3 regions of the Streptomyces sp. NPDC028991 genome follow, and region 1 is predicted to be linked to each of the others. Evidence: predicted binding sites of a transcription regulator. Region 1 holds the regulator's gene; each other region holds the start of a gene.

Region 1 (9,941 bases):
TGTGGACGAGCTGATCGACGGGCCGGCCTCCGCGGCGGCGGAGCCCGGCCCGTCAGGTCCGGCCCGTCAGGTCCGGCCCGTCAGGCCCGGCCCGCCGGCGCCCGGGCGACGGTCAGGGCACGGTCACGTGATCGATGAGTCGCTCCACACTGCCCAGCAGCTCCGGCTCCAGGTCCCTGTAGGACCCCACCCGCGCCAGGATCGCCTGCCACACCGCCCCCGTGTTCTCCGGCGGCCACCCCAGCGCCCGGCACACCCCCGTCTTCCAGTCCTGCCCGCGCGGCACTCGCGGCCAGCCGGGGATCCCCAGGGACGACGGCTTCACCGCCTCCCAGATGTCGATGTAGGGATGGCCGACGACCAGCGCGTGCTCGCTCGTCACCGCCTCCGCGATCCGCCACTCCTTCGAGCCCGGCACCAGGTGGTCCACCAGGACGCCCAGCCGTGCGTCGGGCCCGGGCGCGAAGTCGGCGACGATCGACGGCAGGTCGTCCACGCCCTCCAGGTACTCCACGACCACGCCCTCGACACGCAGGTCGTCGCCCCAGACCTTCTCGACCAGCTCGGCGTCGTGCCGTCCCTCGACGTAGATGCGCCCGGCGCGGGCCACACGCGCGCGTGCCCCCGGGACCGCCACCGAGCCCGACGCCGTACGGGTGGGGCGCACCGGACCGGACGACGGCCGGACCAGCGTGACCACCCGCCCCTCCAGCAGGAAGCCCCGCGGCTCCATCGGGAAGACCCGGTGCTTGCCGAAGCGGTCCTCCAGGGTCACCGTGCCCGCCTCGCAGCCGATCACCGCGCCGCAGAAGCCGGTGCCGGACTCCTCGACCACACGGCCGGGGTCGGCCGGGACCTCCGGTACGGGCTGCGGCTTCTTCCACGAAGGGGTCAGGTCGGCGGAGTACTGGCGCATTCTCACGACGATACGAGGAGTCGACCCGCCGTGATCAGCGCGACACGCCGAACCGCGCGGCCAGCGCGTCCCGTTGGGCCCGGACGAACGCCGCGTCCACCACCGCTCCGTGACCGGGGACGTACAGCGCGTCCTCGCCGCCCAGGCCGAGCAGCCGGTCCAGGGCGGCCGGCCAGTGCGACGGTACGGCGTCGGGGCCCGCCTGCGGCTCACCGGACTCCTCGACCAGGTCGCCGCAGAAGACGACCGCCACCTCGCCGGGCACCAGCACCGCGAGGTCGTGGCCGGTGTGCCCCGGGCCCACGTCGGCGAGCAGCGCCTGCCGGCCGCCGCCCAGGTCGAGCGTCCACTCGCCGCGGACCTCGTGGCGGACGCGGACGAGCGCGTCGGCCGCCTCCGCCGCCTGCCGTGCGTCCAGGCCCTCCGCCACCGCCTCCGACCGCAGCGCCTCCCGCCCGTGTCCGCCCGGCGCGAACACCGCGTCCGTGCCCACCGCGCCGTAGACCTCCGCGTCCGCGAACGCCGCCGCGCCGAAGACGTGGTCGAAGTGCGGATGGGTCAGCGCGAGATGTGTCACACGGTGACCGGCGAGCTCCCGCGCCCCCGCGCGCAGCCGGGCGCCCTCGTCGAGGCTCGATCCCGCGTCCACCACCAGCGCCGCGCCCGCGCCGACGACCAGCCCCGCCGTGCAGTCCCACCCCGGCAGCCGGCACCGCCCCACCCCGGCCGCCAGTCGCTCCCATCCCAGGTCTTCCCAAGTCACCGTCACGACGACGACGCTAGCGCCGTGACACCTCCGTGCACGGCGGCGTGCCCCCGGCCTTGCCGGGGGCGTACCCCACGGCCGTACACTGGGCCGGGGAAGTCTGGCACTCGCGCGCCGTGAGTGCCAGGGACACGGCGGCGAGCCGGGCGGGAAGCCGGGCGGACGACATTCTGGAGGTGCGCGCGAATGCTGAGTGAACGCAGGCTCCAGGTGCTGCGCGCCATCGTCCAGGACTACGTCGGCACCGAGGAGCCGGTCGGCTCCAAGGCGCTCACCGAGCGGCACAACCTCGGCGTCTCCCCGGCCACCGTGCGCAATGACATGGCGGCCCTGGAGGACGAGGGGTTCATCGCCCAGCCGCACACCAGCGCCGGGCGTATCCCGACCGACAAGGGCTACCGGCTCTTCGTCGACAAGCTGGCCGGCGTCAAGCCGATGACCGGGCCCGAGCGGCGCGCCATCCAGAACTTCCTGGAGGGCGCCGTCGACCTCGACGACGTGGTGGCCCGCACGGTGCGGCTGCTCGCGCAGCTGACCCGGCAGGTCGCCGTCGTGCAGTATCCGTCGCTGACCCGCTCGACCGTGCGGCACGTGGAGTTGCTCTCCCTGGCGCCCGCGCGGCTGATGCTCGTGCTGATCACGGACACCGGCCGGGTCGAGCAGCGGATGGTGGACTGCCCGGCGCCGTTCGGCGAGGCGTCCCTGGCGGACCTGCGCGCGCGGCTCAACAGCCGGGTCGCCGGGCGGCGGTTCTCGGACGTGCCGAGCCTGGTGGAGGATCTGGCGGAGGCCTTCGAGGCCGAGGACCGCGGTACGGTCTCCACCGTGCTCTCCACTCTCCTGGAGACGCTGGTCGAGGAGAACGAGGAGCGGTTGATGATCGGCGGCACCGCCAATCTGACCCGCTTCGGGCACGACTTCCCCTTGGTGATCCGACCCGTCCTCGAGGCGCTGGAGGAGCAGGTCGTGCTCCTCAAGCTGCTCGGCGAGGCGAAGGATCCGGGCGTGACCGTCCGTATCGGTCATGAGAACGCCCACGAAGGACTCAACTCCACGTCCGTCGTGTCGGTGGGCTACGGTTCGGGCGGCGAGGCGGTTGCCAAGCTCGGCGTGGTCGGACCGACCCGCATGGACTACCCGGGAACGATGGGAGCGGTACGCGCAGTGGCACGGTACGTCGGACAGATCCTGGCGGAGTCGTAGGTGGCCACGGACTACTACGCCGTACTCGGCGTGCGCCGCGACGCTTCCCAGGACGAGATCAAGAAGGCGTTCCGGAGGCTCGCCCGCGAGCTGCACCCGGACGTCAACCCCGATCCGAAGACCCAGGAGCGGTTCAAGGAGATCAACGCCGCCTACGAGGTGCTGTCGGACCCGCAGAAGAAGCAGGTCTACGACCTCGGCGGCGACCCCATCTCGCAGGCGGCCGGCGGCGGCGCGGGCGGCTTCGGCGCGGGTGGCTTCGGGAACTTCTCGGACATCATGGACGCGTTCTTCGGTACGGCGTCGCAGCGCGGGCCGCGCTCGCGCACCCGCCGGGGCCAGGACGCGATGATCCGCATCGAGGTCGAGCTGGACGAGGCCGCGTTCGGTACGACCAAGGACATCCAGGTCGACACCGCGGTTGTCTGCAACACCTGCAACGGTGAGGGCGCGGCCCCCGGCACGTCGGCCCAGACGTGTGACATGTGCCGCGGCCGCGGCGAGGTCTCGCAGGTCACCCGGTCCTTCCTGGGCCAGGTCATGACCTCCCGCCCCTGCCCGCAGTGCCAGGGCTTCGGCACCGTGGTCCCGACCCCGTGCCCCGAGTGCGCGGGCGACGGCCGGGTCCGCTCCCGGCGCACCCTGACCGTGAAGATCCCGGCCGGTGTCGACAACGGCACGCGGATCCAGCTCGCGGGCGAGGGCGAGGTCGGCCCCGGCGGCGGCCCCGCCGGCGACCTGTACGTCGAGATCCACGAGCTGCCGCACTCGACCTTCCAGCGGCGCGGCGACGACCTGCACTGCACGGTCACGATCCCGATGACGGCGGCGTCCCTCGGCACGAAGGTGCCGCTGGAGACGCTCGACGGCATGGAGGAGGTCGACATCCGCCCGGGCACCCAGTCCGGCCAGTCGATCCCGCTGCACGGCCGCGGTGTCACCCACCTGCGCGGCGGCGGCCGGGGCGACCTCATCGTCCACGTCGAGGTCATGACCCCGAGCAAGCTCGACGCCGAGCAGGAACGCCTGCTCCGCGAGCTGGCCAAGCTGCGCGGCGAGGAGCGTCCGACGGGGCAGTTCCAGCCCGGGCAGCAGGGGCTGTTCTCGCGTCTGAAGGACGCCTTCAACGGGCGCTGACATCGGCCACCGCCGGCCACCGCCAGGGGCGTTCCGATGCGGATGCTCCTGGCGTATGCCAACGGAAGCCCGGATTCGGACTCGCTCGGAGGACGTGACAACATGCGGTCATGTCCTCCGCACTGACCGATCTTTTCCCCTATCCGATCGTGCAGGCGCCCATGGCGGGCGGCGTCTCCGTGCCGCAGCTCGCCGCCGCGGTCTGCGAGGCGGGCGGGCTGGGATTCCTCGCCGCCGGGTACAAGACCGCGGACGGGATGTACCAGGAGATCAAGCAGCTGCGGGGACTGACGAGCCGCCCCTTCGGCGTCAACCTCTTCATGCCGCAGCCCGAGACGGCCGACCCCGCCGCCGTCGGCGTCTACGCCCACCAGCTCGCCGGCGAGGCCGCCTGGTACGAGACGGAGCTAGGCGACCCCGAGTGCGGCAGGGACGACGGCTACGACACCAAAATCGCCGTGCTGCTGGACAACCCGGTGCCGGTGGTGTCGTTCCACTTCGGCGTCCCGAGCCGCGAGGTCGTCGACTCCCTGCACCGCGTCGGCACCTTCGCCCTGGTCACAGCGACCACGGCGGAGGAGGCCAGGGCCGTCGAGCGGTCCGGCGCGGACGCGGTGATCGCACAGGGCGCCGAGGCCGGCGGACACCAGGGCACCCACCGGGACCACCCCGAGACGGGCGGCTCCGGCACCGGACTGCTGTCGCTGGTCGCCCAGGTCCGGGAGGCGGTGAGCCTGCCGATCGTCGCCGCGGGCGGCATCATGCGGGGCGGGCAGATCGCCGCCGTCCTCGCGGCCGGCGCGAGCGCGGCCCAGCTCGGCACCGCCTTCCTCGCCACCCCCGAGTCCGGCGCGCACGCCCTGCACAAACAGGGCCTGACCAACCCCCTGTTCGTACGCACCGAACTGACCCGCGCCTTCTCCGGCCGCCCCGCCCGCGGCCTGGTCAACCGCTTCCTGCGCGAGCACGGCCCCTACGCCCCCGCCGCCTACCCGGAGGTGCACCACCTCACCGCGCCGCTGCGCAAGGCGGCGGCGAAGGCGGGCGACGCGCAGGGCATGGCGCTCTGGGCGGGGCAGGGCCACCGGATGGCCCGGGAGCTGCCCGCCGGGCAGCTGGTGGAGGTGCTGGCGGCCGAACTCGCGTCCGCCGGGACAGCGTTGTCAGGGTTCGTGACGGGAGGGACGGGCCGATGACGGCGCCGGTGTTCGTGGTCGACTCCCTCCAGCCGGGGGACCTGCCCGGAGGGGAGTACGTCCTGGACGGCCCCGAGGGACGGCACGCCGTCTCCGTGAAGCGGCTGCGGGCCGGCGAGGACGTCGTTCTCACCGACGGACGCGGACGCTGGGCGGAGGGCGTGGTGAAGGCCGCCGAGGGCAAGGACCGGCTGGTCGTCACGGGGCTGGCGACGGTCCACGAGGAACCGCCGGAGCGGCCCCGCGTCACCGTCGTCCAGGCCCTGCCCAAGGGCGATCGCGGGGAGCTGGCCGTCGAGACGATGACCGAGGTCGGGGTCGACGCGATCGTGCCGTGGGCGGCGTCCCGCTGCGTCACGCAGTGGAAGGGCGACCGCGGCCTGAAGGCGCTCGGCAAGTGGCGGGCCACGGCCCGGGAGGCCGGCAAGCAGTCCCGCCGGGTCCGCTTCCCCGACGTCGCGGACGCGGCGACGAGCAAGCAGGTTGCCTCGTTTCTGGCCGACGCCGACTTCGCCGCCGTACTCCACGAGAGCGGTGAGGAGCCCCTGGCCACCGCCGAACTCCCCGCCGCCGGTGACATCGTGCTGGTCGTCGGCCCCGAAGGCGGGGTCTCCCCGGAGGAGCTGGCCCTCTTCGCCCAGGCTGGGGCCAAGCCCTACCGACTGGGACACAGCGTCCTGCGCACCTCCACCGCAGGCACGGCGGCGACGGCGGTACTCCTGGCCCGCACCGGCCGCTGGTCCTGACGGCGACGCCGCCGGTCCGACGACGGCGCCGCCGGCACCACGGCCGGAGCCTCCCCGGCACCGACCGCAGGAGCCCCCGGCCGCACCGTTCAGCCGTCCGCCGCGCGGGCGGCGGCGACCGCCGGGAACAGTTCCCAGCCGTCCAGGTCCGCGGACCGGTCGAGCAGCCCGCGCCGGGCCGCCTCGTCGACGAAACCCCGTACGACACCGGGTTCGTGCAGGTTGAGCGACTCGTTCCCCACGGCCACGCAGCCCGAAGGCAGGAAGCCGTCGGGGACGAACCGTCCCTCGCCGCCCCGGAACAGCAGCAGAATCCTCGTCCTCGTCCCGTCCCGGGAGAGGCTGAGTACCTCCTGGCAGGGCCCCGTGACACTGTGCCGGTGCCGTACCGACCACACGTAGGCCGTGGTTTCGTCCACGACGAGCCGTCTGCGCCGACGTCCACTGTGCATCCGCCAAGGGTAGTGAGGAGTGGCCGTATGCGCCCTACCGCGGGCCACGCACCGGTGGCAGGCTGCCCTCCATGGGGGCGTTGAGGCGGATTCGGCGTGTGGCTCCGGCGGCCGTCGGCGCGGTCGTCGCCGTCGGCGGTGTCGTCGCTTGCGAACCGGGCGGGCTCAGTTCCGCGTCGGTGGCGTACACGACGGACCAGACCGTGACACGCGAGCTGGAGCGGCAGAAGGCGGAGGTGCGGTGGCTCACCTGCACCGCCTCCTTCGGGGACGACGGTGCCACCGCCTCGGCGGGCGAGGACACCGTCGCGTCCGTCCACTGCGAGGGGAAGACCGACGGCGGACAGGACATCACCGTCGACGGCGAGGTGACCCGCGTCGTCAACGGCGCCTGCGTGCGCGGCGATCTCACCGCCAAGGTCGACGGCGAGGAGTGGTTCCGGGTCAAGGGGCTGGGCGACTGCGACGCCACGAGCGCCCCGCCCGCGAACCGGCCCTCCCAGCACGGGCCCGGGCCCACCGTGACCGTCACCCGCACCATCTGGTGCCCGGACGATCCGCACTGCCGGCCGGTGGAGGGCAAGTAGCCGCACCCGCGTGCCGTGGCCGGTAAGTGATCCAAACCTCTGTCGGCGGACCCCGCCCCTGCATAGGGTGAGAGGGTGACACAGCCCGCAGCGCCTGCCTACCTCCGCTTTCCGCACCCGCACGGCGAGTTGGTCGCCTTCACCGCCGAGGACGACGTGTGGCTCGCCCCGCTCGACGGCGGCCGGGCCTGGCGGGTCAGTGCCGACAACGTGCCGGTGAACCACCCGCGTATCTCGCCCGACGGCACCACGGTCGCCTGGTCCTCCACCCGCGACGGCGCCCCCGAGGTGCACATCGCCCCCGCCGACGGCGGCCCCGCCAAGCGACTCACGCACTGGGGCAGCCTGAAGACCCAGGTACGCGGCTGGACCCCGCAAGGGCGGGTCCTCGCCCTCAGCACCTACGGCCAGGCCAGCCTGCGCCGCAGCTGGGCCCGCGCCGTCCCGCTCGACGGGGGGCCGGCCACCACCCTGCCGTACGGGCCCGTCGGGGACGTCGCGTACGGGCCGCGCACCGTGCTGCTGTCCGCGCCGATGGGCCGCGAGGCCGCCTGGTGGAAGCGCTACCGGGGCGGCACGGCGGGCAAGCTGTGGATCGACGGTGCCGAGGGCGACGGCGAGTTCGTGCGGCTGCACGGCGACCTCGACGGCAACATCGAGTACCCGTTCTGGGTCGGCGACCGGATCGCCTTCCTCTCCGACCACGAGGGCACCGGCGCCCTCTACTCCTCCCTCGCCGACGGTTCCGAACTGCGCCGCCACACCCCCCTCGACGGTTTCTACGCCCGGCAGGCCGCCACCGACGGCGTCCGCGTCGTCTACTCCAGCGCCGGTGAACTGTGGACGCTGGACGACCTCGACGGCGCCGAGCCGCGCCGGCTCGACATCCGGCTCGGCGGTGCCCGCGTCGACCTCCAGGCCTACCCCGTCAACGCCGCCCGCTGGTTCGGCTCCGCGTCCCCCGACCACACCGCGCGCGGCAGTGCCGTCGCCGTACGCGGCGGCGTGCACTGGGTCACCCACCGCGCCGGGCCGGCCCGCGCGCTGGCCGCGCGGCCCGGCGTACGGACCCGGCTGCCGCGCGCCTTCCGCGCGGACGGCGAGGAGTGGGTGGTGTGGGTGACGGACGCCGAGGGCGACGACGCCCTGGAGTTCGCCCCCGCCACCGGACTCGCGCCCGGCGCCACCGCGCGGCGCCTCGCCGCCGGACAGCTCGGCCGGGTGCTCGCCCTCGCCATGGCACCGGACGGCAGCCGCGCCGCCGTCGCCTCGCACGACGGGCGGGTCCTGCTCGTCGAGCGCGAGAGCGGCGAGGTCCGCGAGGTCGACCGCAGCGACCACGGGGACGCCTCCGGGCTGGTCTTCTCGCCCGACTCCGCCTGGCTCGCCTGGTCCCACCCCGGCCCCGACCCGCTGCGCCAGCTCAAGCTCGCGGGCACCACCGACCTGTCGGTGAGCGAGGCGACCCCGCTGCGCTTCAAGGACTACTCGCCGGCCTTCACCCTGGACGGCAAGCACCTCGCCTTCCTCTCCACCCGCTCCTTCGACCCCGTCTACGACGAGCACGTCTTCGACCTGGCCTTCGTCGAGGGCGCCCGCCCGTACCTGATCACGCTCGCCGCGACCACCCCGTCGCCCTTCGGCCCGCAGCGCCACGGCCGCCCCTTCGAGACCCCGGACCGGGACGAGACCCCCGACAGCGAGGGCACCCCGACCACCCGGATCGACATCGAGGGCCTCGCCGACCGCATCGTGCCGTTCCCCGTCGAGGCCGCCCGGTACTCCCGGCTGCGCGCCGCCAAGGACGGCGTGCTGTGGCTGCGCCACCCGGTCACCGGGGTCCTCGGCGCCTCCCGCGCCGCCCCGGACGACCCCGACCCGCACACCGAGCTGGAGCGCTACGACCTCGCCCAGCAGCGCGTCGAGCACCTCGCCGCCGACGCCGACCACTTCGAGGTCAGCGGCGACGGCAAGCGGGTGCTGCTGTGGACCGACGGACGCCTCAAGGTCGTCCCCAGCGACCGGCGGGCCTCCGGCGACGAGGACAGCGACACCAACATCACCGTCGACCTGAGCCGCGTGCGGCAGACCGTCGACCCGGCCGCCGAGTGGCGCCAGATGTACGACGAGACCGGCCGCATCATGCGGGACCACTTCTGGCGGCCCGACATGAGCGGTGTCGACTGGGACGGCGTCCTCGACCGCTACCGGCCCGTCCTCGACCGCCTCGCCACCCACGACGACCTGGTCGACCTCCTGTGGGAGGTGCACGGCGAACTCGGCACCTCGCACGCCTACGTCACCCCACGCGGCGGCCACGGCGGCGGCGCCCGGCAGGGCCTGCTGGGCGCCGACCTCTCCCGGCACGAGGACGGCGCCTGGCGCATCGACCGCGTCCTGCCCTCGGAGACCTCCGATCCGGACGCCCGTTCACCGCTCGCCGCGCCCGGCGTCGCCGTGCGCGCCGGGGACGCGATCGTCGCGGTCGCCGGACAGGGCGTCGACCCGGTCACCGGGCCCGGCCCGCTGCTGGTCGGCACGGCGGGCAAGCCGGTCGAACTGACCATCTCCCCCTCCGGCGGCGGGGACCTGCGGCACGCCGTCGTCGTTCCCCTCGCCGACGAGGAGCCCCTGCGCTACCACGCGTGGGTCGCCGACCGCCGCGCCTACGTCCACGAGAAGTCCGGCGGCCGGCTCGGCTACCTCCACGTCCCCGACATGCAGGCCCCCGGCTGGGCGCAGATCCACCGCGACCTGCGCGTCGAGGTGGCCCGGGAGGGCCTGGTCGTCGACGTCCGCGAGAACCGCGGCGGCCACACCTCCCAACTGGTCGTCGAGAAGCTCGCCCGGCGCATCGTCGGCTGGGACCTGCCGCGCGGCATGCGGCCGTCCAGCTACCCGCTGGACGCCCCCCGCGGACCGGTCGTCGCCGTCGCCA
Region 2 (9,941 bases), on a different contig from region 1:
AGACCGGACGTTCAGGCCCGCGGAGCCAGCAGCGGCAGGGGCGCGAACTCGTACCCCTCCCAAAGGCGTCGGGACGTCTCCTCGGGGTAGGGCGCGACCACCGGCTCGGCGTCCAGGACCTGGACCAGGCGCCGTTCCGTGTCGTACGCGGGCCAGCCGGGGTCGCCGGTGCGGGCGAAGGACGTCCACGAGGTCCGGAACCGGGCGGACAGGGCCAGCGCCTCCGGCGACGGCTCCGTTCCGCCGAAGAGGAGCAGCCCCACGTCGGCCTGGAAGGTACCGAACAGGAGCGGGATGTCCAGGGCGTGGCAGGCGCCGAGGACACCGCCGTCGCCCGGCGCCGGCCAGGTCAGCTCGTAGACGTGGGACCGGCCGCCGCCCGCGAGATGGGCCTCGGCCAGGTGCAGTGACGGCATGGCGAAGAGCCAGTCGGTCTGGACGCGTTCGTACAGGTCGCCCGCGGAGACGCCCGGGTAGGCGGCCCGGTAGGCCGCCTCGCCACCCGGCGCGTACAGGCTCAGCGCCGCACTCGCACGCTTCTCGCCGATCTGGCCGAGCTTGCCCGCCATGGCGGTGAAGAGGCGGTTCTCATCGCGGTTGTGGCCGACGACGAGGTCGACGTCCCGCGACGCACCGGACGCCAGCGCCTGCCACGGCATGACCGGCAGCACGTCGCCGTCCACGACCGGCGAGTACGGGGTGACGGTGGGCGCGGCCTGCCCCCAGCGGTCCACGCGCCCGGGCATCTTCGGGACGAGTGACTGCCCCGCGCCGACCAGTCGGCCCGGGTCCACGGCCGCCAGGTCGGCGACGGTGGGCCGCAGGCCGAGCTCGGCGGCGAGGGCGGTGCCGACGTCCCGGGCGAGTTCGGCGGAGAAGAAGGTGCCCGGGACGCTCTGGGCGATGGCCCGGTGGAAGAGTCCCGCCGCGCGGGGCATGGCCAGCAGGGAGGCGACGGAACCGGCGCCCGCCGACTCGCCGAAGACGGTGACCTGGTCCGGGTCGCCGCCGAATGCCGCGATGTTGTCCCGTACCCACTCCAGTGCGGCCACCTGGTCGAGCAGCCCCCGGTTGGCGGGGGCGCCCTCGATGTGGGCGAAGCCCTCCATGCCGACGCGGTAGTTGAAGGTGACGACGACGAGGTCGCCGTCGGCGGCGATGCGGCGGGCGTCGTAGCCGGGGCTGCCGGAGTGGCCGAGCTTGTAGGCGCCGCCGTAGATCCAGACCATCACCGGGCGGTGGGCGGCCGGGTCGGGGGCGGGGGTCCAGACGTTGACGGTGAGCCAGTCGTCGCCCTCGGGAAGGTCGACGGCCGGGCCCGCGACCCCCATGTCCTGCGGGGGCGGCGGGCCGAAGGCGTGGGCCTCGCGTATGCCGTCCCAGGCGCGGACGGGCCGCGGGGCGGCGAACCGGGCCGCGCCCACCGGCGGTTCGGCGAACGGGATGCCGCGGAAGACGGTGAGACCGTTCTCGGTCCGTCCGCGCACCGCACCGGCGGCGGTGCGCACCACGGGTTCGGCCGTGCTCATCGATCACTCCTCACTGGTTACCGCTGGACGACGCCAGTTGGTGATCTCCGGACCCTACGCCGTGGTGCGCGCCCGGCTCAGCTGAGGGTCTTCAGCGACGCCGCGTCGTACGGGGCGAGCGCGTCGAAGTTCCCGGCGAGGACCTTCTCGGCCCACCGCGGGTCCTGGAGCAGCGCGCGGCCGACGGCGACGAGGTCGAACTCGTCGCGCTCCAGGCGGTCGAGGAGGTTGTCGAGGCTGCCGATCGGGGCGCCCTCGCCCAGGAACGCCTTGGTGAAGTCACCGTCGAGGCCGACCGAGCCGACGGTGATGGCGGTCCTGCCGGTGAGCTTCCTGGTCCAGCCGGCGAGGTTGAGGTCGGAGCCGTCGAACTCGGGGCGCCAGTAGCGGCGGGTGGAGGCGTGGAAGGCGTCGACGCCGGCCGAGGCGAGCGGGGCGAGGATCGCCTCCAGCTCCTCGGGGGTCTCGGCGAGGCGGGCGCCGTAGGCCTCCTGCTTCCACTGGGAGTAGCGGAAGATCACGGGGAACTCGGCCGAGACCTTCTCCCGTACGGCGGCCACGATCTCGGCGGCGAAGCGGGTGCGGGAGACCGGGTCGCCGCCGTAGGCGTCGGTGCGGCGGTTGGTGCCCGCCCACAGGAACTGGTCGACGAGGTAGCCGTGGGCGCCGTGGATCTCCACGCCGTCGAAGCCGATGCGTTCGGCGGCGGCAGCGGCCTCGGCGAAGGCGCCGATGACGTCGTCCAGGTCGCGCCGGGTCATCGCCTTGCCGGTGACCTCGTCCTCGCCGATGCGCAGGCCGGAGGGGCCGACGGCGGGCGCGTCCGCGAAGGGCGGCTCGCCCTGCTTGCGGACCATGCCGATGTGCCAGAGCTGCGGCACGATCGTGCCGCCCGCCGCGTGCACCGCCTCGGCGACCTTCGCCCACCCGGCGAGCTGCTCCTCGCCGTGGAAGCGCGGCACTCGGTCGCTCTGTCCGGCGGAGTCGTGGCCGACGTAGGTGCCCTCGGTGACGATCAGACCGACACCGGCGGCGGCGCGCCGGGAGTAGTACGAGACCACGTCGTCGCCGGGGACGCCGCCCGGGGAGAACATCCGGGTCATCGGGGCCATGGCGATGCGGTTGGGCACGGTCAGGCCGTTGATGGTGGCCGGGCGGGCGAGGATCCGGGCGGCGCGCGTGGCGGCGTCGGGGGCGGTGGTGGTCACGTGGGGGGCTCCTTGAGGTGATACCGGTCGGTATGTGCGCATGCATTGACCGCACTCCAGCGACAACCGGCCCACCCGGCGCCGTCATTCCGTCCGATCCCTGCGGCCCGGTGTGATCCGGGGCACACCCGAGTGCCGCACGGGGCTTCCCGAGGGCTTCCCGGGGCCCCGGCGCCCGGGAAACGCCCGAGGGCGGCACCCCCTGCCGGAACAGGGGGTGCCGCCCTCGGTACGTGACGGACGGTCGATCAACCAGAGGTCGATCAGAAGTCCATGTCACCGCCCGGCATGCCGCCCGGAGCGCCGCCCGCGGCGGCCTTCTCCGGCTTGTCGGCGATGACGGCCTCGGTGGTGAGGAACAGCGCGGCGATGGAGGCGGCGTTCTGCAGGGCAGAGCGGGTCACCTTCGCCGGGTCGATGATGCCCTCGGCGATCATGTCGACGTACTCGCCGGACGCGGCGTTGAGGCCGTGGCCGACGGTCAGGTTGCGGACCTTCTCCACGACGACGCCGCCCTCGAGACCACCGTTGACGGCGATCTGCTTCAGCGGGGCCTCCAGGGCGAGCTTCACGGCGTTGGCGCCGGTCGCCTCGTCACCCGACAGCTCCAGCTTCTCGAAGACCTGGGAGGCCTGGAGCAGGGCCACGCCACCACCGGCGACGATGCCCTCCTCGACGGCCGCCTTCGCGTTGCGAACGGCGTCCTCGATGCGGTGCTTGCGCTCCTTGAGCTCGACCTCGGTGGCGGCACCGGCCTTGATGACGGCCACGCCGCCGGCCAGCTTCGCCAGACGCTCCTGGAGCTTCTCGCGGTCGTAGTCCGAGTCGCTGTTCTCGATCTCGGCGCGGATCTGGTTGACGCGGCCCTGGACCTGGTCGGCCGAGCCGGCGCCGTCCACGATCGTGGTCTCGTCCTTGGTGATGACGACCTTGCGCGCGCTGCCCAGGAGGTCGAGCGTGGCGTTCTCCAGCTTGAGGCCGACCTCCTCGGAGATGACCTCGCCACCCGTGAGGATGGCGATGTCGCCGAGCATGGCCTTGCGGCGGTCGCCGAAGCCCGGGGCCTTGACGGCGACGGACTTGAAGGTGCCGCGGATCTTGTTGACGACCAGGGTCGACAGGGCCTCGCCCTCGACGTCCTCGGCGATGATCAGCAGCGGCTTGCCCGACTGCATGACCTTCTCCAGGAGCGGCAGCAGGTCCTTGACGTTGCCGATCTTGGAGTTGGCGATGAGGATGTACGGGTCGTCGAGCGACGCCTCCATACGCTCCATGTCGGTGGCGAAGTACGCCGAGATGTAGCCCTTGTCGAAGCGCATACCCTCGGTGAGCTCCAGCTCCAGACCGAAGGTCTGGGACTCCTCGACGGTGATGACGCCTTCCTTGCCGACCTTGTCCATGGCCTCGGCGATGAGCTCGCCGATCTGGGTGTCGGCGGCGGAGATGGAGGCCGTGGAGGCGATCTGCTCCTTGGTCTCGACGTCCTTCGCCTGCTCCAGCAGGGCGGCGGAGACGGCCTCGACGGCCTTCTCGATACCGCGCTTCAGGGCCATCGGGTTGGCACCGGCCGCGACGTTGCGCAGGCCTTCCTTGACCAGGGCCTGGGCGAGAACGGTCGCCGTGGTCGTACCGTCACCGGCGACGTCGTCCGTCTTCTTGGCGACTTCCTTGACCAGCTCGGCGCCGATCTTCTCGTACGGGTCCTCGAGCTCGATCTCCTTGGCGATGGACACACCATCGTTGGTGATCGTGGGGGCGCCCCACTTCTTCTCGAGGACGACGTTGCGGCCCTTGGGGCCGAGCGTCACCTTGACGGCGTCCGCGAGCTGGTTCATGCCGCGCTCGAGGCCGCGCCGCGCCTCCTCGTCGAACGCGATGATCTTGGCCATGTGAAGTGGTCCCTCCAGGACTGGGGGTGATTCCTTCGGACCGCGCCCGCGCCCGCGACGGACGGCTCGCCTGCCGTGCGGTTCCTTCCCCACCCGGCCTGCGGGCCTCACCGACCCGGTCCTTCGTTGTCACTCTCACCTTCAGAGTGCTAACGCAATGATTAGCACTCGCCCCTGTCGAGTGCAAGCGCCTCTCGGGGATCGGCGCCGAGGAACGGCCTTCGGGACCGGCGTCCGGCCGGCGTCCGGGCGTGAGTCCGGCAGGCGTCCGGACAGGCGTCCGGGCAGACCGAAGGGCCCGCATCCCCCGGGGGGATGCGGGCCCTTCAGAGAAGACCTTCGCTTGCGGTGGCCGCGCGTCTCAGGCGCTGAGGCGAACCATGTCGGCCTGCGGGCCCTTCTGACCCTGCGAGATCTCGAACTCGACCCGCTGGCCTTCTTCGAGGGTGCGGTAGCCGTCCATTTGAATCGCGCTGTAGTGGACGAAAACATCCGCACCACCGTCGACCGCGATGAAGCCGTACCCCTTCTCCGCGTTGAACCACTTGACGGTGCCCTGAGCCATGCCTAACTCCCCTATTACTGGCCCTTGCACAGATCCGCACTTCGCGGATCCGGGTCAGACCTCACCCCCCACGACTGGGGGCGTGCGCCGGAACGCGTCGACCGCGGCTGAATGTATCTGTCCAACTGCCGTCTGCAACAGGTCAATCGGACGAGAAATCCGGACGCACCCGGTCCGGAATGTGGCGAGAATTCGCCTGAATTCGGGTCAAGTCGGGGCACACAAAAGGAGCAAAAGCCGCGAAACACGCCCACACTTTGGCTACATCTTGTCGGACGGGCGGCAGGAATTCAGGGTTCCCGACCTTGCGATCGGGAGCGCGTTCCCCAACTCTACCGTGCTCAACCACATGGAATTGCCCCCTCCGCTTCTCTTACGGAGGGGGCAATTCGATAAACCGAGCGTTACCTTGATTACCGAAGGTAACGGAGGTGCGGATCAGCCGCCGGCGACCGCGGGGATGATGGAGACGCCGGCGCCGTCCGGGGTCGCCGTCTCCAGGCCCTGCTCGAAGCGGACGTCGTCGTCGTTGACGTACACGTTGACGAAGCGGCGCAGCTTGCCCTGGTCGTCCAGGACGCGGGCGGCGATGCCGGTGTGGTTCTTCTCCAGGTCGGAGATGACCTCGCCCAGGTTGGCGCCCTCGGCGGGCACCTCGGCCTTGCCGCCGGTGTAGGTGCGCAGGATGGTCGGGATGCGAACGGTCACGCTCATGCGAGGCCAGCCTCTCGGAAGGAGTCCAGGTTGGGACGGATCGTCGCGCTGAGGCCGGTGCCGGCCACCGCGTCGAGGGTCTTCAGGCCGTCGCCCGTGTTGAGGACGACGGTGGTCTTCGCCGGGTCGAGCACGCCGTTCTCGATCAGCTTCCTGGTGACGCCGACCGTCACGCCGCCCGCCGTCTCCGCGAAGATGCCCTCGGTGCGGGCGAGCAGCCTGATGGCCTCGACGACCTGCTCGTCGGTCACGTCCTCCACGGCGCCACCGGTGCGGCGCGCGATGTCGAGGACGTAGGGGCCGTCGGCCGGGTTGCCGATCGCCAGGGACTTGGCGATGGTGTCCGGCTTCTGGGGGCGTACGACGTCGTGGCCCGCCTTGTACGCGGTGGACACCGGCGAGCAGCCGGCGGCCTGGGCACCGAAGATCTTGTACGGCTTGTCCTCGACCAGACCGAGCCTGATCAGCTCCTGCAGCCCCTTGTCGATCTTCGTGAGCTGGGAGCCGGACGCGATCGGGACGACGATCTGGTCGGGCAGCCGCCAGCCGAGCTGCTCGCAGACCTCGTACGCGAGGGTCTTGGAGCCTTCCGCGTAGTACGGCCGCAGGTTGACGTTGACGAAGCCCCAGCCCTCGCCGGCCGGGTCGCCGATCAGCTCGGAGCAGAAGCGGTTCACGTCGTCGTAGTTGCCCTCGATGCCGACCAGCTCACCGCCGTAGACGGCGGCCATGACGACCTTGCCCTGCTCCAGGTCGTGCGGGATGAACACGCAGGAGCGGAAGCCGGCGCGGGCGGCGGCGGCGCCGACGGCACCCGCGAGGTTGCCGGTGGAGGAGCAGGACAGGGTGGTGAAGCCGAAGGCGCGGGCGGCCTCGATGGCCTGCGCGACGACGCGGTCCTTGAAGGAGTGCGTCGGGTTGCCGGAGTCGTCCTTGACGTACAGACCGCCGGTGACACCGAGCTCGCGGGCCAGGTTGTCGGCCTTGACCAGCTTGGTCCAGCCCGGGTTGATGTTCGGCTTGTCGGCCACGTCGGCGGGGACGGGCAGCAGCGGGGCGTAACGCCAGATGTTCGCGGGGCCCGCCTCGATGCGCGCGCGCAGCTCCTCGGTGTCGTAGGCCGAGAAGTCGTAGGCGATCTCCAGCGGGCCGAAACACTCCTCGCAGGCGAAGACCGGACCGAGCGGTACGCGGTGGCCGCATTCGCGGCAGGAGAGCGCCGCGGCGGGACCGAGGTCGACCGGGGAGGCGGCGGAGGTGGGGGAAGCGGTGGTGTCGGTGTTGCTTGCGACAGTCTGCACAGCCATGTGAGGCGAGGCCCTTTCTCCTCATCTTCCTCACGACGCATCTCGCCGTGAGACGGATTTGGCACCTTCCCTAGTCGGGAGCCTCGCCACGTCCGCGTGACAAGAACCGACTGGAGGGTTGCCGGGGCTTCAACGGGCCGTATCCCTCTGCCCCTCTGGATGAGCGGTATGTGGTTGTTTTGCGGTGGTACGCGCCTGACCCCGGCATGCGGTGGTCCGCCGCGTTGTTCAAGACTGTAACCGAAGGCCACGGCGGTTGAGATAGTCGTCCGTACCGCGAGATGGATCACAAAGGAGCCTCCGAACGTGCTGGAAGAAGTCGAGCGCTGGCTGGGCGCACGCTCCTGGTCCGTGTCGGACCGGCCGATCCAGCGGATCCTGACCGCCAAACAGGCCACCGGGCAGTCGGTCAGCGTGGTGCTCCCCGCCCTCGACGAGGAGGCGACCGTCGGCGACATCGTCTCGGTGATCCGCCGGGACCTGATGGGCCGGGTGCCGCTCGTCGACGAGATCGTGGTCGTGGACTCGGGTTCGAGCGACCGTACGTCGGAGGTGGCCGCGGCGGCGGGCGCGCGGGTGGTGCACCGGGACGCGATCCTCCCCCGCCTCCCGGCCGTGCCCGGCAAGGGTGAGGTGCTGTGGCGCTCGCTGCTGGTCACCGGCGGCGACATCGTCTGCTTCGTCGACGCCGACCTGCGCGAGTTCTCGGCCGACTTCGTCTCCGGGATCGTGGGCCCGCTGCTCACCGACCCGGACGTGCACCTCGTCAAGGCGATGTACGACCGCCCGCTGGGCGCCGCTCCCGGCCAGGGCGGCCGGGTCACGGAGCTGATGGCCCGCCCGCTGCTCAACCTGCACTGGCCGCGGCTGGCCGGTTTCGTCCAGCCGCTCGGCGGCGAGTACGCGGCCCGGCGCTCCCTGCTCGAACGGCTCCCCTTCCCCGTCGGGTACGGCGTCGAGCTGGGCATGCTGGTGGACGCCCTGCACCTGGTGGGTCTGGACGCCCTCGCACAGGTCGACGTCGGCGTCCGCAGGCACCGGCACCAGGACGGCCAGGCCCTGGGCCGCATGGCCGCCGCGATCTACCGCACCGCCCAGCTCCGGCTGGCCCGCGGCCACCTGGTCCGGCCGTCCCTCACCCAGTTCGAACGCGGCGCCGACGGCTTCGAGCCGCGCACGTACTCCGTGGACACCGAGGAACGGCCCCCGATGACGGAGATCGCGGAGTACGCGGCCCGGCGGGTGGCCTGAGCGCCGGCCGGGGACGCCGTCCGGCCGGGGACGGACGCCGCCGGAGTCCCGCTCGCAGGTCAGGTACTCGCCGCCGCGGCCGCGGGTGCTCGGCCCGCGGTGCCTCTCGGCGCGGAACCGGCTGTCGGCGTGGCACACGAGGCGCGTGACGCAATCGATGCCGAGGGGCCGTCCGCCCACGTTTGAGGGTTTCGGGGCCGGGCTAGGTTGAGGCGTATGGCTTCAAGCTTCGGTGCTGCTCAGGTACTGGTCGCCTCCAACCGGGGGCCGGTCTCCTACGAGGTGCGGGAGGAGGGTTCGCTGCACGCCAGACGCGGCGGTGGCGGGCTGGTCTCCGGACTGTCGGCCATCGGGCCGGACGCGGGGGCGCTGTGGGTGTGCTCCGCGCTCGGCGACGGCGACCGCGAGGCGGTGCGGCGCGGGGTCGGCGAGGACGGCGTACGGATGCTGGACGTGCCGGCCGACGTGCACGCGGACGCGTACAACGGGATCGCCAACAGCGTGCTGTGGTTCGTGCACCACATGCTCTACCAGACGCCCCTGGAGCCGGTCTTCGACGCGGAGTTCCGGCGGCAGTGGGCCTCCTACGAGGCCTACAACCGGGCCTTCGCCGAGGCGCTGGCCGAGGAGGCCGCCGAGGGCGCGGTCGCGATCGTGCAGGACTACCACCTGACGCTGGTGCCGGGGATGCTGCGGGAGCTGCGGCCCGACCTGCGCATCGGCCACTTCTCGCACACGCCGTGGGCGCCGGTCGACTACTTCCGGCTGCTGCCGGACGACATCGCCGAGCGGGTGCTGCGCGGCATGCTCGGCGCCGACCGGCTCGGATTCCTCACCCGGCGCTGGGCGGACGCGTTCACGGCGTGCTGCGACGCCGTGGTGGGCGGCGTCGGCGGCACGGAGATCGGCGTGCACGGGCTCGGCGCGGACGCGGACTTCCTGCGGCAGCGGTCGCACGAGGCCGACGTGGACGAGCGGATGGCGGCGCTGCGGACGGAGATCGGCCAGGGTCCGGACGGGAGCGCGCGCCGGACCATCGTGCGGGTGGACCGGACCGAGCTGTCGAAGAACATCGTGCGGGGGCTGCTGGCGTACCGGGAGCTGCTGGCGGGGCGCCCCGAGTGGCGGGAGCGGGTCGTGCACGTCGCGTTCGCGTACCCGTCGCGGCAGGATCTCGCCGTGTACCGGGACTACACCGCCGAGGTGCGGCGGGTGGCGGACTCGATCAACGACGAGTTCGGGACGGCCGGCTGGACCCCGGTCGTGCTGCACGTGGAGGACGACTTCGCGCGGTCGCTGGCGGCTTACCGGCTGGCGGACGTGGCGCTGGTCAATCCCGTCCGGGACGGGATGAACCTCGTCGCGAAGGAGGTGCCGGTCGTCTCCGACGAGGGGTGTGTGCTGGTGCTTTCGCGGGAGGCGGGAGCGTACGAGGAGCTGGGGGAGGACGCGCTCGTCGTGAATCCGTACGACGTGGC
Region 3 (9,941 bases), on a different contig from region 1:
CATCTGGGTGAGCAGCGGTGGGTGCGGCGCTTCACGGAGAAGGGCGCGCCGGGCGCGTACCTGCGGGTGATCGAGCCCGGTGGGATACGGGCGGGCGATGCCGTCGAGATCGTGCGCAGGCCCGCCCACGGGGTCACGGTGGCGTTGCAGTTCCGGGCGGTGACGACCGAACGGGAGCTGCTGCCCCGGCTGCTCGAGGCCCGCGAGGCGCTGCATCCGGAGGCGCTGGCGGCGGCGCGGAAGTACGTGGCGACGTACAGCGCCTGAGCGAAACGGACCTGCTCGGTCCGGACCCATAACCTTGCGCCATGACAACGGCATTGATTACGGGAGCGACGGCCGGCATCGGCGCCGCGTTCGCGCGGCGGCTGGCGGCCGGCGGACATGACCTGGTGCTGGTGGCCCGCGACACCAAGCGGCTGCGCGAACAGGCGACCGAACTGCACGACCGGCACGGCATCGAGGCGGAGGTCCTGACGGCGGACCTGGCGACGGACCCGGGCATCGAGGCGGTGGCCGCCCGGCTCGGTGAGCGCCGGAGCCCCGTCGACCTGCTGGTCAACAACGCCGGCTTCGGCAACAAGGGCCGCTTCCTCGACGTCTCCATGGCCGACGAGCTGACGATGCTCAAGGTGCACTGCGAGGCGGTGCTCCGGCTGACCTCGGCGGCGACGGAGTCGATGCGGGAACGGGGGCGCGGCGGCGTGGTCAACGTGGCCTCGGTCGCGGCCTTCGTCCCGCGCGGCACCTACGGCGCCTCCAAGGCGTGGGTCGTGCAGTTCACCCAGGGCGTGGCGAAGGACCTGTCCGGCAGCGGCGTACGTCTGATGGCCCTGTGCCCCGGCTTCGTGCGCACGGAGTTCCACCAGCGGGCCGGGATGGGCACGGACAACATCCCGAACTGGATGTGGCTGGACGCCGACAAGCTGGTCGCGGCGGCGCTGGACGACCTCTCGCGGGGAAAGACCCTGTCGATTCCCGACCCGCGCTACAAGGCCCTGATGGGCGCGGCGAAGCTGGTGCCGCGGGGGATGCTGGGCGGGATCACGTCGCGGACGGGGCGGAAGTACGGGCCGCGATAGGCGGCCGGCCGCGGTCAGGCCCGGAACGCGAGGGTGCCCAGCACCCCCGAGGGGGTACTGGGCACCGTCGGCCCGGCCGGTCGGTCGGCCGGGCTCGGCTCAGTTCAGCACTGCGCCGCGCTGCGCTCAGTGAGCGTGGCCGTGGCCGTGGCCCGCGGCGGCCGGCTCTTCCTCTTCCTTCTTCTCGACGACCAGGGTCTCGGTCGTCAGGAGGAGGGAGGCGATGGAGGCGGCGTTCTCCAGGGCGGAGCGGGTGACCTTCACCGGGTCGATGACGCCGGCCTTGACCAGGTCGCCGTACTCGCCGGTGGCGGCGTTGAAGCCCTGGCCCTTGTCGAGCTCGGCGACCTTGGAGGTGATGACGTAACCCTCCAGGCCGGCGTTCTCGGCGATCCAGCGCAGCGGCTCGACGGCCGCGCGGCGGACGACCGCCACACCGGTGGCCTCGTCGCCGGTCTTGCCGAGGTTGCCCTCGAGGACCTTGACGGCGTGGACCAGCGCGGAGCCACCACCGGAGACGATGCCCTCCTCGACCGCGGCGCGGGTCGCGGAGATGGCGTCCTCCAGACGGTGCTTGCGCTCCTTGAGCTCCACCTCGGTGGCGGCGCCGACCTTGATCACGCACACGCCGCCGGCCAGCTTCGCGAGGCGCTCCTGGAGCTTCTCGCGGTCCCAGTCGGAGTCCGTGGACTCGATCTCGGCCTTGATCTGCGCGATGCGGCCGTCGACCTCGTCACGCTTGCCGGCACCGTCGACGATGGTGGTGTCGTCCTTGGTGACGGTGATGCGGCGGGCGGTGCCGAGCACCTCGAGGCCGACCTGGTCGAGCTTGAGGCCGACCTCCTCGGAGATGACCGTGGCGCCGGTGAGGACGGCCATGTCCTGCAGCATCGCCTTGCGGCGGTCGCCGAAGCCGGGGGCCTTGACGGCCACCGCGTTGAAGGTGCCGCGGATCTTGTTCACGACGAGGGTGGAGAGCGCCTCGCCCTCCAGGTCCTCGGCGATGATCAGCAGCGGCTTCGAGGCGTTGGCCTGGATGACCTTCTCCAGCAGCGGCAGCAGGTCCGCGATGGAGGAGATCTTGCCCTGGTTGATGAGGATGTACGGGTCCTCGAGGACGGCCTCCATGCGCTCCTGGTCCGTCACGAAGTACGGCGACAGGTAGCCCTTGTCGAAGGCCATGCCCTCGGTGAAGTCCAGCTCCAGACCGAAGGTGTTGGACTCCTCGACGGTGATGACACCGTCCTTGCCGACCTTGTCCATCGCCTCGGCGATCAGCTCGCCGACCTGCTGGTCCTGGGCGGACAGCGCGGCCACGGCGGCGATGTCGGACTTCTCGTCGATCGGCCGGGCGGTGGCGAGGAGGTCCTCGGACACGGCGGCGACCGCCGCGTCGATGCCCTTCTTCAGCAGCGCCGGGGAGGCGCCGGCGGCGACGTTCTTCAGGCCCTCGCGGACCAGGGCCTGGGCCAGCACGGTGGCGGTGGTGGTGCCGTCACCCGCGATGTCGTTGGTCTTGGTCGCCACCTCCTTCACCAGCTGGGCGCCGAGGTTCTCATACGGGTCCTCGATCTCGACCTCGCGGGCGATCGTGACACCGTCGTTGGTGATGGTCGGGGCGCCGAACTTCTTGTCGATGACGACGTTGCGGCCCTTGGGGCCGATCGTCACCTTCACCGTGTCGGCGAGCTTGTTGACGCCGCGCTCGAGGGCGCGACGGGCGTCCTCGTCGAACTTCAGGATCTTCGCCATGGGAGCGTGAGCCCTCTCGGAAATCTTGGGGTTAAACGGCACTGCGCCCCGGGCGCCCGGCTTCATATCGATCGCGGGGGCCAGGGGCGCAGCAGTAAAGCAAGGTGCTTCGGTGCTTCGGTGAACTACTTCTCGACGATCGCGAGCACGTCGCGGGCCGAGAGGACGAGGTACTCCTCGCCGTTGTACTTCACCTCGGTGCCGCCGTACTTGCTGTAGAGCACGACGTCGCCGACGCTGACGTCGAGCGGAAGACGGTTGCCGTCCTCGAAGCGGCCCGGGCCAACGGCCAGGACGACGCCCTCCTGGGGCTTCTCCTTGGCGGTGTCCGGAATGACCAGGCCCGAAGCCGTGGTCTGCTCGGCGTCGAGCGGCTGGACCACAATGCGGTCCTCGAGCGGCTTGATGGCAACCTTGGAGCTGGTGGTCGTCACGATCCGACCTCCCCCTTCGGAGATCTCACGGGGTTAACTGTCTGAGGTGGCGACCAGGTGGATCCGTCGTCGCGGGTGCCGGACCTGCCCGTCGCGTAGTTGGCACTCTCCAGTGGGGAGTGCCAGGGCCGAGACTATGACCGCGATTAGCACTCGGTCAAGCGGAGTGCCAATGCCGACGGCGCGTCGCCGTGTTTTCCGTCGAAGTGCCGCGCCGAAACGCACCCCCGCGCGGGGGTGCGCCGCCCGTCCCGCCAGGGCGGAAGTCAGAGATAGTCCCCCAGGCGCCCCACCCTCAGCCCCTGCTCCTCGATCTCCTCCAGCAGTCGTTCCGTGCGGGTGCTCAGGCCCAGGCCGGTCGGATGGTCCGGGGCGACGGACACGATGTCGCCGGGGTGCAGGCGCTCGGCGCCGCGGGTGTAGGCGAGGCCGCCGCCGGGGTCCAGGGTCGCCCGCCACAGCACGACCGCCGTGATGCCGCAGTCGGCGGCGGCACGCAGGGTCGTGGTGTCGTACATGCCGTAGGGCGGGCGGAAGAGGTGGGGGCGGACGCCGAAGCGGGAGTTGAGCTTGGTCTGCTGGCCGCAGATCTCGGCGCGCTGGCCGGCGTAGGGCAGTCCGCGCAGGGAGCGGTGGTCGAGGGTGTGGTTCTGCAGGCTCGCGCCGACCGAGCGCAGCCGGGCGAAGTGGCCGTACGCCGGTCCGGCGACGGCGTCGGTGAGGAACAGGGTGACCGGGAGCCGGTGTTCGCGGACCAGGTCGGCGAAGTGCGGGTCCCGCTCGGCGCTGTCGTCGAAGGTGAGGAAGACGACCCGGTCGGTGGTGCGGACGTGGTCCACGACGGGCGGCAGGTCCTGCTCCCGGCCGTTGCCCTGGCCCCCGGCCGCGCGGGCCTGTTCCGCGGTGGGCGGGCGGTCGGCGGGGGCGGCGAACTGGGCGCAGCCGGTGAGCAGTACGGCGGCCAGGGCGGCGCCGGCCGGCCGGTACCGCCCGCGCCTCACAGGTAGTCCTCCAGGCGGGCCACGGCGTATCCCTCGGCGGTGACCTTGTCGAGGAACTCGCGGACCATGTCGCGCATGGTGCCGCCCCAGTCGCCCTCGCCCCGGAAGTGGGTGAGGACGATGTCGCCGGGGTGGATCCTGCGGTCCCACTCGCGGTAGTCCCAGTGGTCGGCGAAGACCTCCTCGTTCCAGATCGGGGCGTACCTGATGCCGCAGGCCTTCGCGGCGCGCAGGGTGTCCCGGTTGTAGTTGCCGTAGGGCGGGCGGAAGAGGACCGGGCGCTTTCCGTAGCGCTTCTCGATCACGTCCTGCATGCCGCAGATCTCGCGTTTCTGCTCGGCGTAGGACAGGCCGGGCAGGTAGGGGTGGTTCAGGGTGTGGTTGTTGAGGGTGACGCCCCGGTCCTGCATCTTCTTGAAGTAGCCGTAGTCCTCCTTCACCAGGTAGTCGCTGAGGAAGGCGGTGTACGGGATCTTCAGGTCGCTCATCATCCGCAGGAACGCCGGGTCCTTCTCGGCGCCGTCGTCGATACTGAGGAAGACGATCTTCTCCTTGGTCGGGATCGAGGTGAAGACCGGCGGGAGGTTCTTCTGGCCCCTCACCTCGAAGCCCTCGCGCGCCTTGATCTCCGGCTTCTTCGCGGGGGGCGGCGGGGCCGCCAGCGGGACCTTCTTCAGCTTCCAGCGCTTGGCGGCGGCCACCCGGGCGGCCTGCGCGGCGCGCAGCTTGGACGCGTAGGCGTCCAGCGCGCGGGCCGGGGGCGCCTGGAGGGGCTGCCGGCCGGCGGCCCCCCGGACCTCGGAGGCGTCCTGCGCACAGCCGGAGGCGAGGGCGGCGACGGCGAGCACGGCGACACCGCCGCGCGTCCGCAGCCCTGGAGACGACGCCCGGAACATCTGAGACGCCCGGAACACCTGAGACGCCCGGCTTTTGTCATTTTGTACGACTGCTCGCATGGTGCCGGATCCTCGCAGTCCCCGGCCGCCGTTCCCGGCCCGACACCGCGCCGGAGGCACACCATCCACCGACTGGCCCACAATGTTCCGGTGAACGACCTCGACGCCCTCCTCGCCCTGCTCACCCCCGAGGGCCGTGCCCTCCTCGACGAGGTGCGCGACACCGACCCGGCACGGGAACTCGCGGTCGCGACCCGGCTGCGGCGCACGCATCCCGCCGGGCTGGTGTCGGCGGCGCTCGGGCAGGCGCGGCTGCGGCAGCGGGCGGTGGCGAAGTTCGGGGCCGAGGACGCCGGACGGATGTTCTTCACGCCCAACGGGGTCGAGCAGTCGACGCGGGCGAGCGTGGCCGCGTACCGGGCGGAGCGGCTCAGGGCCCTGGACGTGACCTCCGTCGCCGACCTGTGCTGCGGGATCGGGGGCGACGCGATCGCGCTGGCCCGGGCCGGGATCCGGGTGCTGGCCGTGGACCGGGACCCGGCGACGGCCGCCGCGGCCCGGGCCAACGCCGAGGCGCTGGGGCTCGGTGAGCTGATCGAGGTGCGCGAGGCGGATGTCACTCGGGTGGAGACGGGTGGGTACGACGCCGTGTTCGTGGACCCCGCGCGGCGGGGCGGACGCGGCCGGATCTTCGATCCGGAGGCTTACTCGCCGCCGCTGTCCTGGGCCGTCGAGGCGGCCCGTACGGCTTCCCGCGCCGCCGCGCTGAAGGTCGCGCCGGGTATTCCGCACGAGGCGGTGCCGGACGGCGCCGAGGCGGAGTGGATCTCGGACGGCGGGGACGTGAAGGAGGCCGTGCTGTGGTTCGGCACCGCGCCCGGGGCCGTGCGGGCCACGCTGCTGCCGGGGACCCGCACCCTGCTCGGCACCGGCCTGCCCGACCCGGCGGTCCGCACGCCCGGCCGGTACCTGTACGAACCGGACGGCGCCGTCATCCGCGCCCATCTCGTCGCCGAGGTCGCCGAGCGGGTGGGCGGGGGGCTGCTCGACGCGACCATCGCCTACGTCACCGCGGACGAGCTGGTCCCGACGCCGTACGCCACGGCGTACGAGATCACCGACCGGATGCCCTTCAACGTCAAGAAGCTGAAGGCGCTGCTGCGGGAGCGTCGGGTGGGCGTCCTGACCGTGAAGAAGCGGGGCTCGGCGGTGGAGCCGGAGGAGCTGCGGCGGAAGGTCAAGCCCCAGGGGCCGAACGCGGCGACGGTCTTCATGACCCGGGTCGCGGGGGCGCCCACGATGCTGATCGGGCATCCGGTGCGCTGAGGCCCGGCCGGCGACGGATCACGCGGGAGGCGGGGCCGGCCCGGCGTCCCCACCGGCCGCCGCCGCGGGCACGCCCGGCTCAGCGGCAGTCCTCCGCCCGGCGGGTCAGCAGCTCGCGTTCGCGTTCGTTGCGGGCCAGGGACGCGGCGCGTTCGAACTCCGTGCGCGCCTGGGCCGTACGGCCCAGCCGGAGCAGCAGGTCCCCGCGGACGCTGGGGAGCAGGTGGTAGCCGCGCAGGGCGGGATCGGACGCGAGGCTGTGGACGAGGGCGAGTGCCGGGGCCGGGCCCTCGGCCATCGACACGGCCACCGCGCGGTTGAGTTCGACGACCGGGGACGGGGCGCGGGCCGCGAGCAGGCCGTAGAGCGTGGCGATGCGCCGCCAGTCGGTCTCCTCGTACGTGTACGCCGTCGCGTGGCAGGCGGCGATCGCGGCCTGGAGGGCGTACGGGCCCGGGCCGCCGGATCCGGTCGTGGCGTGGGCGTGGGCGTGGTCGAGGGCGGTGATGCCGCGGGCGATGAGCATGCGGTTCCAGCGACGGCGGTTCTGGTCCTCGAGGAGCACCGGCGCGCCGTCGGGACCGGTGCGGGCGGCGGTGCGCGACGCCTGGAACTCCAGCAGGGCGGTCAGTCCGTGCACCTCGGGCTCCTTCGGCATCAGCGCGGAGAGCACGCGGGCCAGGCGCAGCGCGTCCTCGCACAGGCCCGGGCGGAGCCAGTCGTCGCCGGCGGTGGCCGCGTAACCCTCGTTGAAGATCAGGTAGATGACCTCCAGGACCGAGCCGAGACGGGCCGCGCGGTCCGGGCCGTACGGCACCTCGAAGGCGATGTTCTTCGTGGCCAGGGTGCGCTTGGCGCGCACGATGCGCTGCGCGACCGTCGGTTCCGGCACCAGGAAGGCGCGGGCGATCTCGGGGGTGGTGAGGCCGCCGAGCAGGCGGAGGGTGAGGGCGATGCGGGACTCGGCGGAGAGGACCGGGTGGCAGGCGGTGAAGACCAGGCGCAGCAGGTCGTCGTCGATGTCCTCCGGGTCGGCGGGCTCCTCGGGGGGTGCCGCCGCGGCGGGCAGGTCCCGGCCGATCTCCGCGAGCTTGCGGGCGTGGTTCTCCCGGCGCCGGATCAGGTCGACGGCGCGGCGCCGGGCGGTGGTCATGAGCCAGCCGCCCGGGTTGTCGGGCACACCGTCCCTGGGCCACTGCTCCAGGGCCGCGACCAGGGCGTCCTGCGTGAGTTCCTCGGCGAGGCCGACGTCCCGGACGAGGCGGGCGACGCCGGCGACGACCCGGGGCGACTCCAGCCGGAAGACGGTCTCGAGGGCCTCGGTGGGCTGTGCTTCCACAGCCCACCATGCAACACCCTCGGGCGCGCGGGGCGAAACTCCGGTCAGCCCTCCATCAGCTCCCGCACCTCGCAGGTGACCGTCCAGTGCTCCTCGTGCACCTTCAGGAAGCGCTTGGTCCACTCGACCGCCTCGGCCTTGTCCTTGGCCTGGAGGAGCGAGTAGCCGCCGACGACCTCCTTGGACTCGGTGAAGGGCCCGTCGGTGACGGACAGCCGTCCGCCCTCGTAGTGGACGCGGGTCCCCTGGGCCGTCGGGGTCAGCCCGGCGGTGTCGAGCAGGACGCCGGCCTTCGTCATCTCGTCCATCAGCTTCTCCATGCGCTGCACCAGCTCGGGGCTGGGGCCGCCGGAGAGGGCGTCGCTCTCCTCGATCCGGATCAGCGACAGGTAGCGGGGCATGGTGACTCCTCGGGGTGGGACGGGGGCCGGGTCCTTCCCGGCCTCTCACCCCGTGCGTCGAACGGGAGACACCTGGATCGACACACGTCCCGGGATTTCCGGGAGTTTTCTCAGCGCAGTGATTTCCACAGGTCACCGGAGTCCGGCTGCCGGGCCACCACCCGGTTGGCGTCCCAGGGGGCCGGCAGGACAGGCATCGTCACCGTGCGCACGTCGTCCGCCGACAGGCCCCCGAGGCTGCGGCCGAGGCTCATCAGCTCGCCCAGCGAGTCCAGGCCGGTGTCGGTGGTGAGGCTTCCGGTGACCGCGTCGGTGACCTGGTAGAGCCGAGCGGGGTCGGTGAGCAGGTCGGTCGCGGAGATCCGCTCCAGCAGCGCCTTCACCAGCTTCTGCTGGAGCTCTATGCGGGCGAGGTCGCTGCCGCCCGCCAGTCCGTACCGGGTGCGGGCCAGACCGAGGGCCTCGGTGCCGTCGAGGTGGTGGGTGCCGGCGGCCAGGCGCAGGTGGCTCTTGTCGTCGTCGATGTCCACGTCCGTGGTGACCGTGACCCCGCCGAGGGCGTCGACCAGTCTGGCGAAGCCGGAGAAGTCGATCTCGATGTAGTGGTCCATGCGGACGCCGGTCATCGACTCGACGGTCTTGACCGCGCAGACCGGTCCGCCCAGGGCGTAGGCGGTGTTGAACATCGCGTCGCTCGCCTCCCGGCTCTCGCCGCCGGACGGCAGCGGGCAGGGCGGGCGGGTGACGAGCGTGTCGCGCGGGATGCTGACGACGGTGGCGGCGGTCCGGCCCGCGTCGAGGTGGACGACCATCGCCGTGTCCGAGCGGGCGCCCTCGCTGTCGCCGCCGCCGAGCTCCTGGTTCTCCTCGCCGCTGCGCGAGTCCGAGCCGAGGACCAGGATGTTCAGGGCGCCGGTGGGCACGGGGGACGCGGAGGGCGCCGTTCCCGGCCTCGCGGGGCGGTCGTCGCCGAGCGCGCCGTTGATGTCGACGCTCTTGATGTTGCCGTTGAGATGCCAGTAGGCCCAGCCCGCCGCGGCGACCCCGAGCAGCAGGGCACCGGCCAGGGCGAGGCCTGCCGCCTTCAGCCCCTTCGAGCGCGCACCCCGCGCAGCCATGCGTCCGCCCCCGCCCCTGCCGGTCCCGTTCGCGTCCCCACCCGAGTGCCCCATCGGAAGGAACATAAGTCCGAATTATCGGGAGCGGACATACGCGGGTCGTGATTCTGCGGAAATTCTCAGATTTCGGAGGCCGTCCAAAGAACCGGGAGCGGGAAAGACCCGGGAAGCAGGGGAGCCAGGAGAGCAGGGCGCCAGGAGAAGCGGGGGGCCAAGGGGACAGGGGACAGGGGACAGGGGACAGGGGGCCGGGGGGAGCCGGGTGGCGGGCGGCTCCTGACGGCTCGTAACGGCTCGTAACGGCTCGTAACGGCTCGTCAGGCGGCCGGAGGCGCCCCCGTGCTGCTGCGCACCTCCAGGCTCGTGGCCAGCTCCACCCGGGATGCCGCCGCGGAGCCGTCGGCGCGCCCGAGGTCCAGGACCAGCCGGGCCGCAGCCTCGGCCATCTCCATGAGCGGCTGCCGTACGGTCGTCAGCGGCGGCCCCACCCAGCGGGCCACCGGCAGGTCGTCGAAGCCGACCACGCTCAGGTCCTGCGGGATGCGCAGACCCAGCTCGCGCGCGGCCTCGTACAGTCCGAGCGCCTGGAGGT

The links. The regulator HrcA, encoded in region 1, represses chaperone genes, less so after heat shock. The targets are predictions, from matches to a motif close to TTNGCACTCNGNNNNNCNGAGTGCNAA.
Region 2: the regulator HrcA is predicted to act here: its motif matches at 4,753-4,779, upstream of groL (chaperonin GroEL).
Region 3: the regulator HrcA is predicted to act here: its motif matches at 3,415-3,441, upstream of groES (co-chaperone GroES).

The regions. Positions count from the first base shown of each region.
Region 1 is NZ_JBVHVP010000001.1:518,353-528,293, forward strand. Features, by position in the region: gene ACZ4V1_RS02245 (DUF3097 domain-containing protein) at 113-916, opposite strand; gene ACZ4V1_RS02250 (MBL fold metallo-hydrolase) at 951-1,685, opposite strand; gene hrcA (heat-inducible transcriptional repressor HrcA) at 1,869-2,885, shown strand; gene dnaJ (molecular chaperone DnaJ) at 2,886-4,022, shown strand; gene ACZ4V1_RS02265 (nitronate monooxygenase) at 4,133-5,218, shown strand; gene ACZ4V1_RS02270 (16S rRNA (uracil(1498)-N(3))-methyltransferase) at 5,215-5,964, shown strand; gene ACZ4V1_RS02275 (hypothetical protein) at 6,054-6,416, opposite strand; gene ACZ4V1_RS02280 (hypothetical protein) at 6,488-7,003, shown strand; gene ACZ4V1_RS02285 (S41 family peptidase) at 7,079-9,941, shown strand, end outside.
Region 2 is NZ_JBVHVP010000006.1:171,393-181,333, forward strand. Features, by position in the region: gene ACZ4V1_RS15775 (carboxylesterase/lipase family protein) at 12-1,529, opposite strand; gene ACZ4V1_RS15780 (NADH:flavin oxidoreductase) at 1,607-2,737, opposite strand; gene groL (chaperonin GroEL) at 3,001-4,626, opposite strand; gene ACZ4V1_RS15790 (cold-shock protein) at 4,988-5,191, opposite strand; gene ACZ4V1_RS15795 (MoaD/ThiS family protein) at 5,630-5,905, opposite strand; gene thrC (threonine synthase) at 5,902-7,212, opposite strand; SAM riboswitch class I at 7,231-7,378, opposite strand; gene ACZ4V1_RS15805 (glucosyl-3-phosphoglycerate synthase) at 7,519-8,463, shown strand; gene ACZ4V1_RS15810 (alpha,alpha-trehalose-phosphate synthase (UDP-forming)) at 8,680-9,941, shown strand, end outside.
Region 3 is NZ_JBVHVP010000002.1:342,600-352,540, reverse strand. Features, by position in the region: gene ACZ4V1_RS05800 (MOSC domain-containing protein) at 1-267, shown strand, start outside; gene ACZ4V1_RS05795 (SDR family NAD(P)-dependent oxidoreductase) at 309-1,082, shown strand; gene groL (chaperonin GroEL) at 1,209-2,834, opposite strand; gene groES (co-chaperone GroES) at 2,960-3,268, opposite strand; gene ACZ4V1_RS05780 (polysaccharide deacetylase family protein) at 3,535-4,269, opposite strand; gene ACZ4V1_RS05775 (polysaccharide deacetylase family protein) at 4,266-5,165, opposite strand; gene ACZ4V1_RS05770 (class I SAM-dependent methyltransferase) at 5,316-6,491, shown strand; gene ACZ4V1_RS05765 (RNA polymerase sigma factor) at 6,571-7,830, opposite strand; gene ACZ4V1_RS05760 (YciI family protein) at 7,875-8,231, opposite strand; gene ACZ4V1_RS05755 (LCP family protein) at 8,342-9,349, opposite strand; gene ACZ4V1_RS05750 (LacI family DNA-binding transcriptional regulator) at 9,667-9,941, opposite strand, start outside.